DNA from 3 places in the Halomonas sp. 3D7M genome. Region 2 is predicted to be linked to each of the others. Evidence: predicted binding sites of a transcription regulator. Region 2 holds the regulator's gene; each other region holds the start of a gene.
What was found. Region 2 encodes sigma-54, which starts transcription at its own class of promoters, with help from an activator protein. Its sites were predicted from a motif close to TGGCACNNNNNTTGCTNT; they were not measured.
Positions count from the first base shown of each region.

Region 1 (3,780 bases), on a different contig from region 2:
ATCGTCGTGGTGCCACCCGCCATAGCAGCGGCGGTGCCGGTGTAGAAATCTTCGCTAGCCACTGCGCCCATAAATGGCATTTGCATATGGGTATGAGGGTCAATGCCACCGGGCATTACTAACTGATTGCTGGCATCAATGATGTCGCAGTTGTCGGGGAGGTCCAGGTCGGTGCCGATGGCGTGGATTTTTCCGTCGACGCACAGAACGTCGGCGCGGTAAGTATCGGCATGGGTGACGACGGTGCCGCCTTTGATCAATAAACTCATCATGCAGTCCTCGTATGATTCATCAACAGGGCTACTCACCATCAGTGAGGCGGGTGTATGCATCGGGGCGACGATCACGGAAGAACTGCCAGTTATTGCGCACCTCGCGCACCATGTCTAAATCAATTTCATGCACTAGTAGCTCGTCTTCCGTTTCGCTGGCCTGGGCTTCGATTTTGCCGCGGGGGTTGACGATGTAGCTGGAGCCGTAGAAGTTGCCAATATTCCAGGGTGCTTCTGTGCCCACGCGGTTGATAGCGGCAATGAAGCAACCGTTAGCCGCAGCGGAAGCCGGCTGCTCAAGCTCCCATAGGTACTGGGAAAGCCCTGCCACGGTAGCGGAGGGGTTGAAGATCACCTCAGCACCGTTGAGTGCCAACGCACGCCAGCCCTCGGGGAAATGGCGGTCATAGCAGATATAAACACCAATTTTGCCGTAGGCAGTGTCGAAGACCGGCCAGTTTGATTTGCCTGGCTTGAAGAAGAATTTCTCCCAAAAACCGGCCACTTGAGGAATATGAGTTTTATGATATTTGCCGAGGTAGCTGCCGTCGGCATCAAACACGGCGGCGGTGTTGTAGTAAACGCCGGTCTCTGTCTCTTCATACACGGGCACGATAATTACCATGCGGTGTTCGGCAGCCAGTTTTTGCATCATCTGACACGTGGGACCTTCTGGAACCCGCTCTGCGGCGGCATACCATTTGCCATCTTGGCTTGGGCAGAAGTACGGCTGGTTAAAGACTTCTTGAAAACACAGTACTTGCACACCCTGTTCGGCGGCCTGCTGAATCATCGGTAGGTGCGCTTCGTTCATCGCATCGCGGATCGCCGCAGGGTCTAAATCAGTGCTGGTTTTGAGACCCATTTGAATTAAGCCAATTTTCATTTTCTGCATAGAACAGCCCTCTCAAGTCATACGCGCCAACCGCATGCGTACGCATGTCGGTACGTTACTGGTCAAGTAACAAGTTTGTGGTTACGTGGCGTGCAGCGGCGTCTTACTGTGCCTTTTTCGCTTAGCCTTGCTTGTGAAACGTGCTTTGAAAATAGCGTAATACAAGCGAGGGTAAGCGAGCGTCTTATTGTTGTTTATAAAGTTGTCATGTTTGACAGCTTTTTGAACATAGTCCTTTATGAGGTGTTGTTTCAAGTGTTTTTTAATAATTTTACTTGATTGATTTAACTCTTTGATTTTTTAATGTTTTTATTATTTTTAGTGATGTTTTTGCTAAGTTTGTGAAGTGTTGTTCGATATTGGTGATGTTTTGTTTTTTATTTAAAAACATATGCTTGTGTTATTTTATTTTGGGTGTTGATGTTTTTTTCGCATCTTTTTGGTGCGGATTTTTTTTAAATAGCTACGCTTATTAATGGCTTTTAATAGCTGGAAGGCGAATAACAACAATCACGCTAAAGGTATGTGTATGCCTGCCTGATAAGTCAGCTTTTTGATCAATAGGTTAGTGTTTGTGCTTTTGTTTTAGGCACGCTTATTGCTCTTAAAAGACAGACACCGTGAATATAATGGGCAACAGCACTGCTGAGGAGACTATATGACTGGCTCAACATCCCGAATGGTGGACAGAGAGGGGTTAATTGAACTCGACGTAGGCAAAGACGTAGGTGATAGCCCTCGTTTCAATAAAGATATTGCACCCACTCAGGCGAGTGAGCGCACTTGGAGCAAATGGAACATTGCGGCACTTTGGGTGGGGATGTCGATTTGTGTGCCGACCTACACGTTGGGTGGTGTGTTAACCGCCTACTTTGGCCTGAGTGTGGGGGAGGCGCTTTTTGCCATTTTTCTAGCCAACGTGATTGTCCTGATTCCGCTCACTCTAAATGCCTTTCCTGGCACTAAATTTGGTATTCCCTTTCCAGTTGTGCTGCGATCATCGTTCGGTATTTTAGGTTCTAATGTGCCTTGTTTGGTGCGGGCTCTCGTAGGCTGCGGCTGGTTTGGCATTCAAACGATGTTTGGTGGTTTGGCTATTCACCTTCTGTTATCCGAACTGGTCCCCGCTTGGGCTGCGCTGGGTGGGGTAGGTGAAGTGATTGGCTTTTTTGTCTTCGGCGCAATGAATCTTCTTGTGGTCATTCGTGGGGCTGAGTCGATCAAGTGGCTGGAAACCCTAGCGGCGCCATTGCTGCTTGCTGTGGGGGTTGGATTAATGATGTGGGCATGGCCGCACATGTCGATGACTGAGTTATTAGCGCAACCGCCTTCGCGCCCAGAAGGAGCGTCGGTATATGGCTACTTCTTTGCAGGGTTAACCGCGATGGTGGGGTTTTGGGCGACGTTGTCGCTGAACATTCCTGATTTCAGCCGGTTTGCCAAAAGCCAAAAAGATCAAATTGTTGGCCAAGTGATTGGGCTACCGCTGACAATGTTCTTCTTTGCAGCGTTGGGCGTTGTATTAACGGCGGCGTCTGAGTCGCTAGTGGGCCAGACGGTTGCTGACCCAGTACGTTTGATTGGCTATATCGAAAGCCCTTTCTGGGTAGTGCTTGCCATGTTGCTAATCATTATTGCCACGATTTCCACCAATACCGCTTCGAATATTGTTTCTCCCACGAATGACTTCCAGAATATTGCCCCAAAACTGATTAACCAAACCCGCGGTGTGCTTATGACCGGAGCGGTGGGTGTTTTATTGATGGGCTACGATCTTTTGCAGAAAGCGGGTCTCATTGCTCAAGGGGTGTCTCTTGAACAGATGTATTCAAACTGGCTGCTGGGATACTCCAGCTTGCTTGGCCCCATCGCAGGCATCATGGCAGTGGACTATTTCCTAATTAAAAAGCAGCGTTTAGATGTGCCTAGCTTATATATGGATAACCGTGCTTATCCTGCGGTTAATGTGGCGGGTTTTATCGCGTTCGGCGTGCCGGTGGCTCTGACACTAATCTCGCTGTTAACCGGCACCATGAACTGGTTCTATGACTATGGCTGGTTTACCGGCTCTGCGCTTGGCGCGATTGTTTATTACGCCGCAAGCCACGTTTTAACATCATCTTCTCAGGTAGGGCCCGCACCACACATGGCCAGCGAGACGGCAAAGCTGCCATAAACTCGTTATAAGTAAACGTCGTTAATAATCAAAGCTCGGCTAAGTGCCGAGCTTTGATTATTTTGTGCTTGGCATAACCAGGTGAGCTATTTTGCGCCTTTCACAAATCCTAAAAATGCATCGACCACCCGGTTGGGTCGGCGATCATGGCGAGTGATTAGAACAAACGGAATCTGATAATGCTGAGTACCCGGCTGAAGGGCGCGCATCTTATTGGCATTAACCCATTGGGCGGCAACATGTTCTGGAAGAAAACCGATAAACCGTCCAGTGAGAATCAAAAACGCAGCGCCCTCCCGATCAGAGGCAGACGCTTGTAAATTTAACGCATCATGTGCTTTACGCGCATCGCTAGGGAGTGGGTAGCGAGGCGTTATCGCTGGATAAGCGGCAATTTGTTCAGCTGTGAATGCTTCATCAGTTTCATCAAACAAGGG
Region 1 covers NZ_JABUZF010000035.1:28,991-32,770, forward strand. Annotated here, with positions in the region: gene hydA (dihydropyrimidinase) at 1-269, opposite strand, end outside; gene INT22_RS00870 (nitrilase-related carbon-nitrogen hydrolase) at 301-1,167, opposite strand; gene INT22_RS00875 (NCS1 family nucleobase:cation symporter-1) at 1,826-3,343, shown strand; gene INT22_RS00880 (LysR family transcriptional regulator) at 3,430-3,780, opposite strand, start outside.
Region 1: INT22_RS00875 (NCS1 family nucleobase:cation symporter-1) is a predicted target of sigma-54. The motif match lies at 1,755-1,772, and genes of this name have one in related genera.

Region 2 (3,780 bases):
CACTGAGGGTGTACTGCAAGCCTAGCTCACGATGACGGAGTTGAACCTCTCCCGCTTGTTTTACCAGCATTTGCGCCAGTTGTTCCACCATAAAGACAGAGCGGTGCTGCCCACCGGTACAGCCAATCGCAATCGTCATATAACTGCGTTGGCTATTTTGGTAAGCGGGTAGCCACTTTTCCAGCCATGTCTGGATATCATTGCGCATTTCTTCTACGACAGGATATCCCTTCAGAAAGTGGATGATATTGGCATCACGGCCAGTGTATTGGCGCAGTGTAGGATCCCAGTACGGATTTGGTAGGCAGCGCACGTCAAAGACGAGGTCTGCGTCAAGTGGGACGCCCCGTTTATAGCCAAATGACTCTAGTGTCAGGGTTAATCTATCTTCACGCTGTTGGGCAACCTGATCCGTTATCCGGCGGCGCAGGTCATGAACCGACAGACGCGATGTGTCGATCATCAGGTCAGCCAGATCACGGATGTCGAGCAGGGTTTCTTCTTCTTTATTGATGGCCTCTTCAAGCGTCATGTCACTATCACGCGTAAGAGGGTGGCGACGACGCGTGGCTGAGTATCGCTCAAGAAGAATTCGGGCATCGGTGGTTAGATAGATAACCTGGAAGTGAATGCTTTTCTGACGCAAAGATTCAAGCATTTTTGGCAGTTGCTTTAGTGCAGCAGGTAAATTGCGCGCATCGATACTTACCGCTAATTGGGGGCGTGCCCCTTGCTCACGAAGCTCATCCACCAGGGAGCCGAGTAGCATGGCGGGCAAGTTATCGATGGCACAATAGCCAAGATCTTCTAACGCTTGTAAGGCGATAGATTTACCGGACCCTGAACGGCCGCTAATGATCACCAATTGCATAGAGTTTCTCTTGGCATGCCAATAAAAATGGAGGTAAACGTAGGCAGTGTCTAGCGGTGGACTATTTAAGTAACAGGTTGTTCACGAATTTTTGCTGTTATAAGGTCCAATAGCTCACGTTGGCTAGCCGTTCTACGAAGCTGCTGACGTGTGTCAACGCTGTTCATGATAGACGCCACTTGCCCTAATAAGGCTAAGTGCGTGTCGTCCGCCTCTTCGGGTACTAAAAGTACGAAAACAAGGTCGACGGGATCGCCATCAATAGCATCGAAATCTACAGGCTCGGCTAACTTTAAAAAACCAGCGATAGGCGAGCTGCAGTGAGGGCTACGGGCGTGAGGAATGGCAACGCCGTTGCCTATTCCAGTGCTACCCAAACGCTCACGACCAATCAGGCGGCTGAAGACTTCTTGGCTATCTAGGCTTGGCGTGTTTTGCGCAATAAAGGTGCTGAAAAATTCCAGCACCCTTTTTTTGCTGCCCCCGGGGACGTCATACAGCACGCGCTCCGGGGGAAGTATGGTTTCCAACGTCATTGAGTTAACGCACGCCAGCGCCTTGGGCGCGAGCTTGTGCTTTTTCCTTGTGTTTAACGAGTTGACGGTCAATTTTGTCCGCTAGTGCATCAATCGCAGCATACATATCATTGTCTAATGCTTCTGCGTGTAGATCGGCACCTGCAGCATGCAGGGTGCAGGCAGCTTGCTGACGCTCCTTTTCAACAGATAAGGTCACTTGTACGGTGGTGATATTGTCATAATGGCGCTCAACGCGTTCCAGCTTCTCATTTACATAGTCACGCAAGGCGTCAGTCAGATCTACGTGATGACCAGTGATATTTACTTGCATTGACGTGCTCCTTATCCATCGGACTGTTCTTCGATTGTAACCCTTTTTGCGCTATTGCAAAGCCCCTAGACAGACTTTGTCTCGTTAGCACTGTTTTATTAGCGTAAACGGCGGCGCTCGCTTGAAGAGGGAATACCCATTGATTCACGATATTTGGCCACCGTTCGCCTTGCTACATTAATGCCACCCTCTTCCAATAGCGCCACGAGGCGGCTGTCTGAGAGCGGTTTGCCGGGCGGTTCATCTTGCACCAGTTTTTTGATTCGAGCCCGGATGGCGGTGCTGGAGTGACTGTCGCCGCCGTCCTGGCCACTTACTTGGCTGGAAAAGAAGTATTTGAGTTCGAACACACCGCGCGGGGTATGGATATATTTCTGGGTGGTGACCCTGGAAATAGTAGATTCATGCATTTCAACGGCGTCTGCGATATCGGCTAAGATCAGCGGTTTCATGGCTTCTTCACCGTGTTCCAGAAAGCCTATCTGGCGAGCTATGATTTCTCGGCCCACCCGCAGTAGCGTATCATTTCGACTTGAAAGGCTCTTGATGAGCCAGCGCGCTTCCTGGAGATGCTCTTTTAAAAATTGGTTATCTTGGCTCTTGTCAGCCCGTTTGATGAGGCTTGCGTAGTCAGGTTGAATGCGCAAGCGCGGCAGTGCCTCTGGGTTTAGCTCCAGGTGCCATCCTTCGTGGTCATGGCGGACGACTAAATCTGGCGTTACGTAGCTGTCATCTGTGTCGCCAAAGGCGCTCCCGGGGCGAGGGTCCAGGCTGCGGATCAAGCGGATTACGTCATCAAGCTGCTCATCATCTAGACTTAACCGCCGCTTTAGCAAACGCACATCATCTTTACCGAGCGCTTCAAGAAATTGACGCACTAAGCGCTTGGCAGGCATCAGCAGCGGTGTATCTTCGGGTAGTGAGGCGAGCTGCAGCATTAAGCACTCCCGCAGGTCGCGAGCAAATACACCGGTGGGCTCAAACTGTTGAAGGCGCAGCAAGGTTGTTTCAACTTCACGCTGGCTAAGGCCTTCATGCCCTTGGGCTTTAAGTCCTTCGCGAATGTCATTGAGAGGTTGAGTTAGGTAGCCGTTGGCATCCAGTGCATCGATGAGGCTTTCAGCAATGGCATGGTCGCGTGGTGAAAAATCTGTCATGGCGAGTTGCCAAAGTAAGTGGCCATGCAAACTTTGACCAGCGGCTTGACGCTCAAAGTCAGGCCCCTCGCTGCTGGCACCATGGCTACCTAGGTCTTGATAAGTGTCTGACCAGTCACTGTCAGTTGAGAGTTCGTTAGGAATGCTTTCGGACCATTCAACTTCCTGGGGTTCACTAACGGCCTGTTCGCCGAACTCATCTTCCTGCTCAAGCATTGGATTGGCATCAAGTGCTTGCTGAATTTCTTGACGGAGGTCCAGCGTTGATAGCTGTAACAGGGCGATGGCCTGCTGCAGCTGAGGTGTCATGGTCAGCTGTGTACCGATACGCAATTGAAGAGAAGCTTTCATGACCATCTGAGAACCACTCGTTAATCAGAAAGCTCCACCCTAGTGCGAGTTATGGCTTGGTGCAAGTGCAATAACTATGCCACCACTACTATTTTTTTTGCAGGTGGCTGTTTACAGGCGGAAATCAGCCCCCAAATAAACGTCTCTTACCCGCTGGTTGTTGAGAATTTCCTGAGGGGGGCCACTGGCGATGATATGACCGTCACCTACAATGTAGGCAATATCGCAAATATCTAGTGTTTCCCTGACGTTATGATCAGTGATTAGTACGCCGATATGGCGTTTTTTGAGGGCTCGAATGATCGTTTTAATATCACCCACTGAGATCGGGTCAACGCCGGCAAACGGCTCATCAAGCAGAATAAAGGCAGGCTCTGTCGCGAGGGAGCGTGCGATCTCAACACGTCTACGCTCTCCGCCCGAAAGACTCATGCCGAAGTTGTCACGAATGTGCGTGATGTGAAAATCTTCCAGTAGCGACTCAAGGCGCTGCTCCCGGGCGCTACGATCGAGTTCTTTACGAGTTTCCAGGATTGCCATTATGTTGTCGGC
Region 2 covers NZ_JABUZF010000259.1:18,108-21,887, reverse strand. Annotated here, with positions in the region: gene rapZ (RNase adapter RapZ) at 1-871, opposite strand, end outside; gene INT22_RS16790 (PTS sugar transporter subunit IIA) at 937-1,407, opposite strand; gene hpf (ribosome hibernation-promoting factor, HPF/YfiA family) at 1,412-1,720, opposite strand; gene INT22_RS16780 (RNA polymerase factor sigma-54) at 1,819-3,234, opposite strand; partial or broken gene lptB (LPS export ABC transporter ATP-binding protein) at 3,340-3,780, opposite strand, start outside.

Region 3 (3,780 bases), on a different contig from region 2:
CGTGCCACCGGGATCTTCCGTCTGATACCGCAAGGGTCTTGCTGTTCAGCAATGACGTCTTCGGAGAGCTTTCCCATGACTCGATTCAATACCAACCAATGGCTAGCGCTTGTGTTGGCGTTAGTGGCGGCTGCCTATCTGGCAATGGCCTGGCAAATCCCCAACTTTCCGCTGCCCCGCCCAGTGGATTCTGACCTATTTCCAAAAGTGTTAGGTGTTTCTCTGCTATTGCTGTCGGCGTGCTTGTTTTTTGAGCGTCCGGGCCCTATTGCGGGTGCCGATCAGATTGATCAAGCCGAAACCCAGGGGCCGCTACTGCTAACGCCTTGGGCGCGGGTGATCGTCACCGCCATCGCCATTGCGGCCTACGCGTTCCTGCTTGTGCCGTTAGGCTTTGTGCTGGCTTCAACGCTGCTGTGTGTTGGCCTAACCGCTTACTACGGCTACCGCCGCCATGGGGTCAATCTGGCAACATCGCTTGGGGTGGTGTTAGCGCTGTATTTGACCATGACGCGGGTAATGGATGTTTACCTACCCACTGGCGTGCTGCCGTTTTAACCAGGCCGCGCTTGCCCACTGTTAGCGGGTTTAAAAGAGAGACACTCCCATGGATGCCTTTAACAATCTAATGTACGGCTTTGGCATCGCGCTTGAGCCTATCAATATCGCTTACGTCTTTGCCGGTGTCTTTGCTGGCACCATTATCGGCATGTTGCCCGGCCTTGGGCCGATCAGCGCGTTGGCGCTGATGATCCCGATTACCTTCGCTATGGAGCCCTCTTCAGGGCTGATCTTGATGGCCGGGGTGTATTACGGCGCTATTTTTGGCGGCTCCACCTCGTCTATTTTGCTGAACGCCCCCGGTGTGGCGGGAACGGTTGCGACCTCTTTTGACGGCTATCCGATGGCCAAGCAAGGGTTGGCAGGTAAGGCGCTGGCGATTGCCGCTTACTCCTCCTTTGTTGGCGGTACCATCTCCGTTGTTTTCTTGATGTTAATTGCGCCGCTGCTCTCCAAAGTCGCGGTAAGTTTTGGCCCTGCTGAATACTTCGCGTTGATGGTGCTGGGCTTAACCGCGGTTGTGTCGCTATCCGATAAGTCGCTGGTTAAAGGCTTAATTGCCGCTGTTATCGGGGTGATGATCTCGATTGTCGGGATTGATATGCAAACCGGCACCGAGCGCTTTACCTTTGGCTCTATTCACCTGCTCGACGGTATCGACTTTCTGGTCGTCGCGCTGGGTATCTTCGCGTTAGCCGAAGTGTTCTACATGTTGCTGCGCGGAGGTGGTGGTAAAGAAGCGCCACGTAACGCGATCGGGTCGTTGAAATTGTCCCGCAGTGAAGTCAAGCAGATAGCAGGCCCTGTTAGCCGCAGTTCAGTATTGGGCTTCTTTACCGGTGTACTGCCGGGCGCCGGCGCGACCATCGGCTCGTTTCTTGGCTATAGCATGGAAAAACGCATTGCCAAAGACGGCGATACCTTTGGTAAAGGCAACATCAAAGGCGTTGCTGCGCCAGAAGCGGCAAATAATGCGGCGTGCACCGGTTCGTTTGTACCGCTGTTAACCTTGGGGGTGCCGGGGTCTGGCACCACCGCCGTACTGCTTGGCGCACTGTTGGTGATGGGCGTTAATCCTGGCCCGATGATGCTTGAACAGCGTCCTGATGTGTTCTGGGGCGTGGTCGCCAGTATGTATATCGGCAATATCTTCCTACTGGTGCTTAACCTGCCGCTGATTCCGCTGATCGCCAAGATTCTCGATCTGCCCAAGCCATTGTTGCTGTCACTGATTTTGATCTTCTGCATGATCGGTGTGTACGGTATGAGCTTCAGCGTGTTCGACTTATTACTGCTGCTTGGTTTTGGCTTGGTTGGTTTGGGAATGCGCTTGTTCGGCTTCCCTGCCGCGCCGCTGATTCTGGCGCTCATTCTTGGCAACATCATGGAAGAGTCCATGCGTCGCGCGCTGCAGATCTCCGGTGGGGATTGGACGACCTTTATCGACAAGCCGATTTCACTGTCGTTACTGGTCATCGCTGTGCTATCGCTTGGTTTACCGCTGCTGAAAAAGCGCCGCACTAAGCGTTTGAACACTGCTGAATAGAGCACCGGCAGGCGTGTAAAGCGTCCTAGGGTTTCCTAGGGCGCTTTTTTTATGCAAGCAATGGGGCGGGATTAATCGCCGTATGCAACGCAAAGCGCACTATTGGTGCGAGGTGTCGTTGTGGTGCATAAACAGCGTGCATTTTTTGGATGTTGGCGCGCCACGGTAGTGCGGTCGGTGAAAACGGGACTACTTTTTCTATAACTAACTTTTTGATTTTAATATTTTTAGTGTTTCTTTTTGTCGTGTGGCGCAAACCTTGCAAAAGCTAGGAGCTAGTGGATGCACCAAGCCCCGTAATAATTGTTCCCGCGTTACATAACGGGAGTCCTTGGCCGCGAAGCTCAAATAACGAGCCCCGTCATAAGGGGCGCAAGGAGGTTCAAGTGACCACATTGCAGCGCAAGACACACCCTCGTACCGTTGGCCGTTTCGCTACTGCCTTAATGGCCGCCGCCGTTATGGGGGCCAGTACACAGGCCATTGCCCAGGATGATGATCCAATCAAGGTCGGTATCCTTCACTCACTCTCCGGCACCATGGCGATCAGTGAGACGGTGCTTAAAGATACCGTTGAGATGCTTATTGAACAGCAAAACGACGCGGGTGGCTTGCTGGGTCGCCAGCTTGAAGCAGTGGTTGTCGACCCTGCCTCTAACTGGCCGCTATTTGCTGAGCGTGCAAGAGAGCTATTGGCGCAAGAAGAGGTCGACGTGATCTTCGGCAACTGGACCTCCGTTTCCCGTAAGGCAGTACTACCGGTAGTGGAAGAGCTTAACGGCCTGTTGTTCTACCCGGTGCAGTATGAAGGTGAGGAGTCCTCGGAAAACGTCTTTTATACCGGTGCCGCCCCCAATCAGCAGGCGATTCCTGCGGTTGAGTATCTGATTAACGAAGTCGGCATCGAACGCTTTGCGCTGGTCGGCACCGACTACGTCTATCCGCGCACCACCAACCGTATTCTCGAAGCGTTCCTCAAAGATGAGCATGGCATCGCTGATGAGGACATCATGATCAACTACACGCCGTTCGGCCATTCAGACTGGCAGAATATCGTGTCAGAAATACGCCGCTTTGGTGAAGAGGGTAAACCCACGGCGGTTATCTCGACGATTAACGGCGATGCCAATGTGCCGTTTTACACCGAACTTTCTAACCAAGGCATCGATGCTGCCGATATTCCGGTCATCGCCTTCTCTGTGGGCGAGCAAGAGCTCACCGGCATCGATACGGGGCCGCTAGTCGGCCACTTGGCGGCCTGGAACTACTTTATGAGCGTCGATACTGATGACAACTACGACTTTATCGACGCCTGGATCGACTACACCGGCGACGAAGAGGCCGTCACTAACGACCCCATGGAAGCGCACTACATTGGCTTCAACATGTGGGCCGAAGCGGTGCGTAAAGCAGGCACTACCGACGTGGATGCGGTGAAAGACGCGATTATCGGTGTTGCCGTGCCTAACCTTTCCGGTGGCTATGCGGCGATGATGCCCAACCATCACATCACTAAACCGGTACTGATTGGTGAAGTTCAAGACAATGGCCAGTTCGATATTGTCTGGCAAACGCCTTCTACCGTAGCGGGCGATGCCTGGTCTGACTACCTGCCTGGCTCACGTGATTTGATTGCCGATTGGCGCAAGCCCATGGAGTGCGGCAACTTCAAC
Region 3 covers NZ_JABUZF010000247.1:21,081-24,860, reverse strand. Annotated here, with positions in the region: gene INT22_RS14585 (tripartite tricarboxylate transporter TctB family protein) at 76-558, shown strand; gene INT22_RS14580 (tripartite tricarboxylate transporter permease) at 608-2,107, shown strand; gene urtA (urea ABC transporter substrate-binding protein) at 2,494-3,780, shown strand, end outside.
Region 3: urtA (urea ABC transporter substrate-binding protein) is a predicted target of sigma-54. The motif match lies at 2,356-2,373, and genes of this name have one in related genera.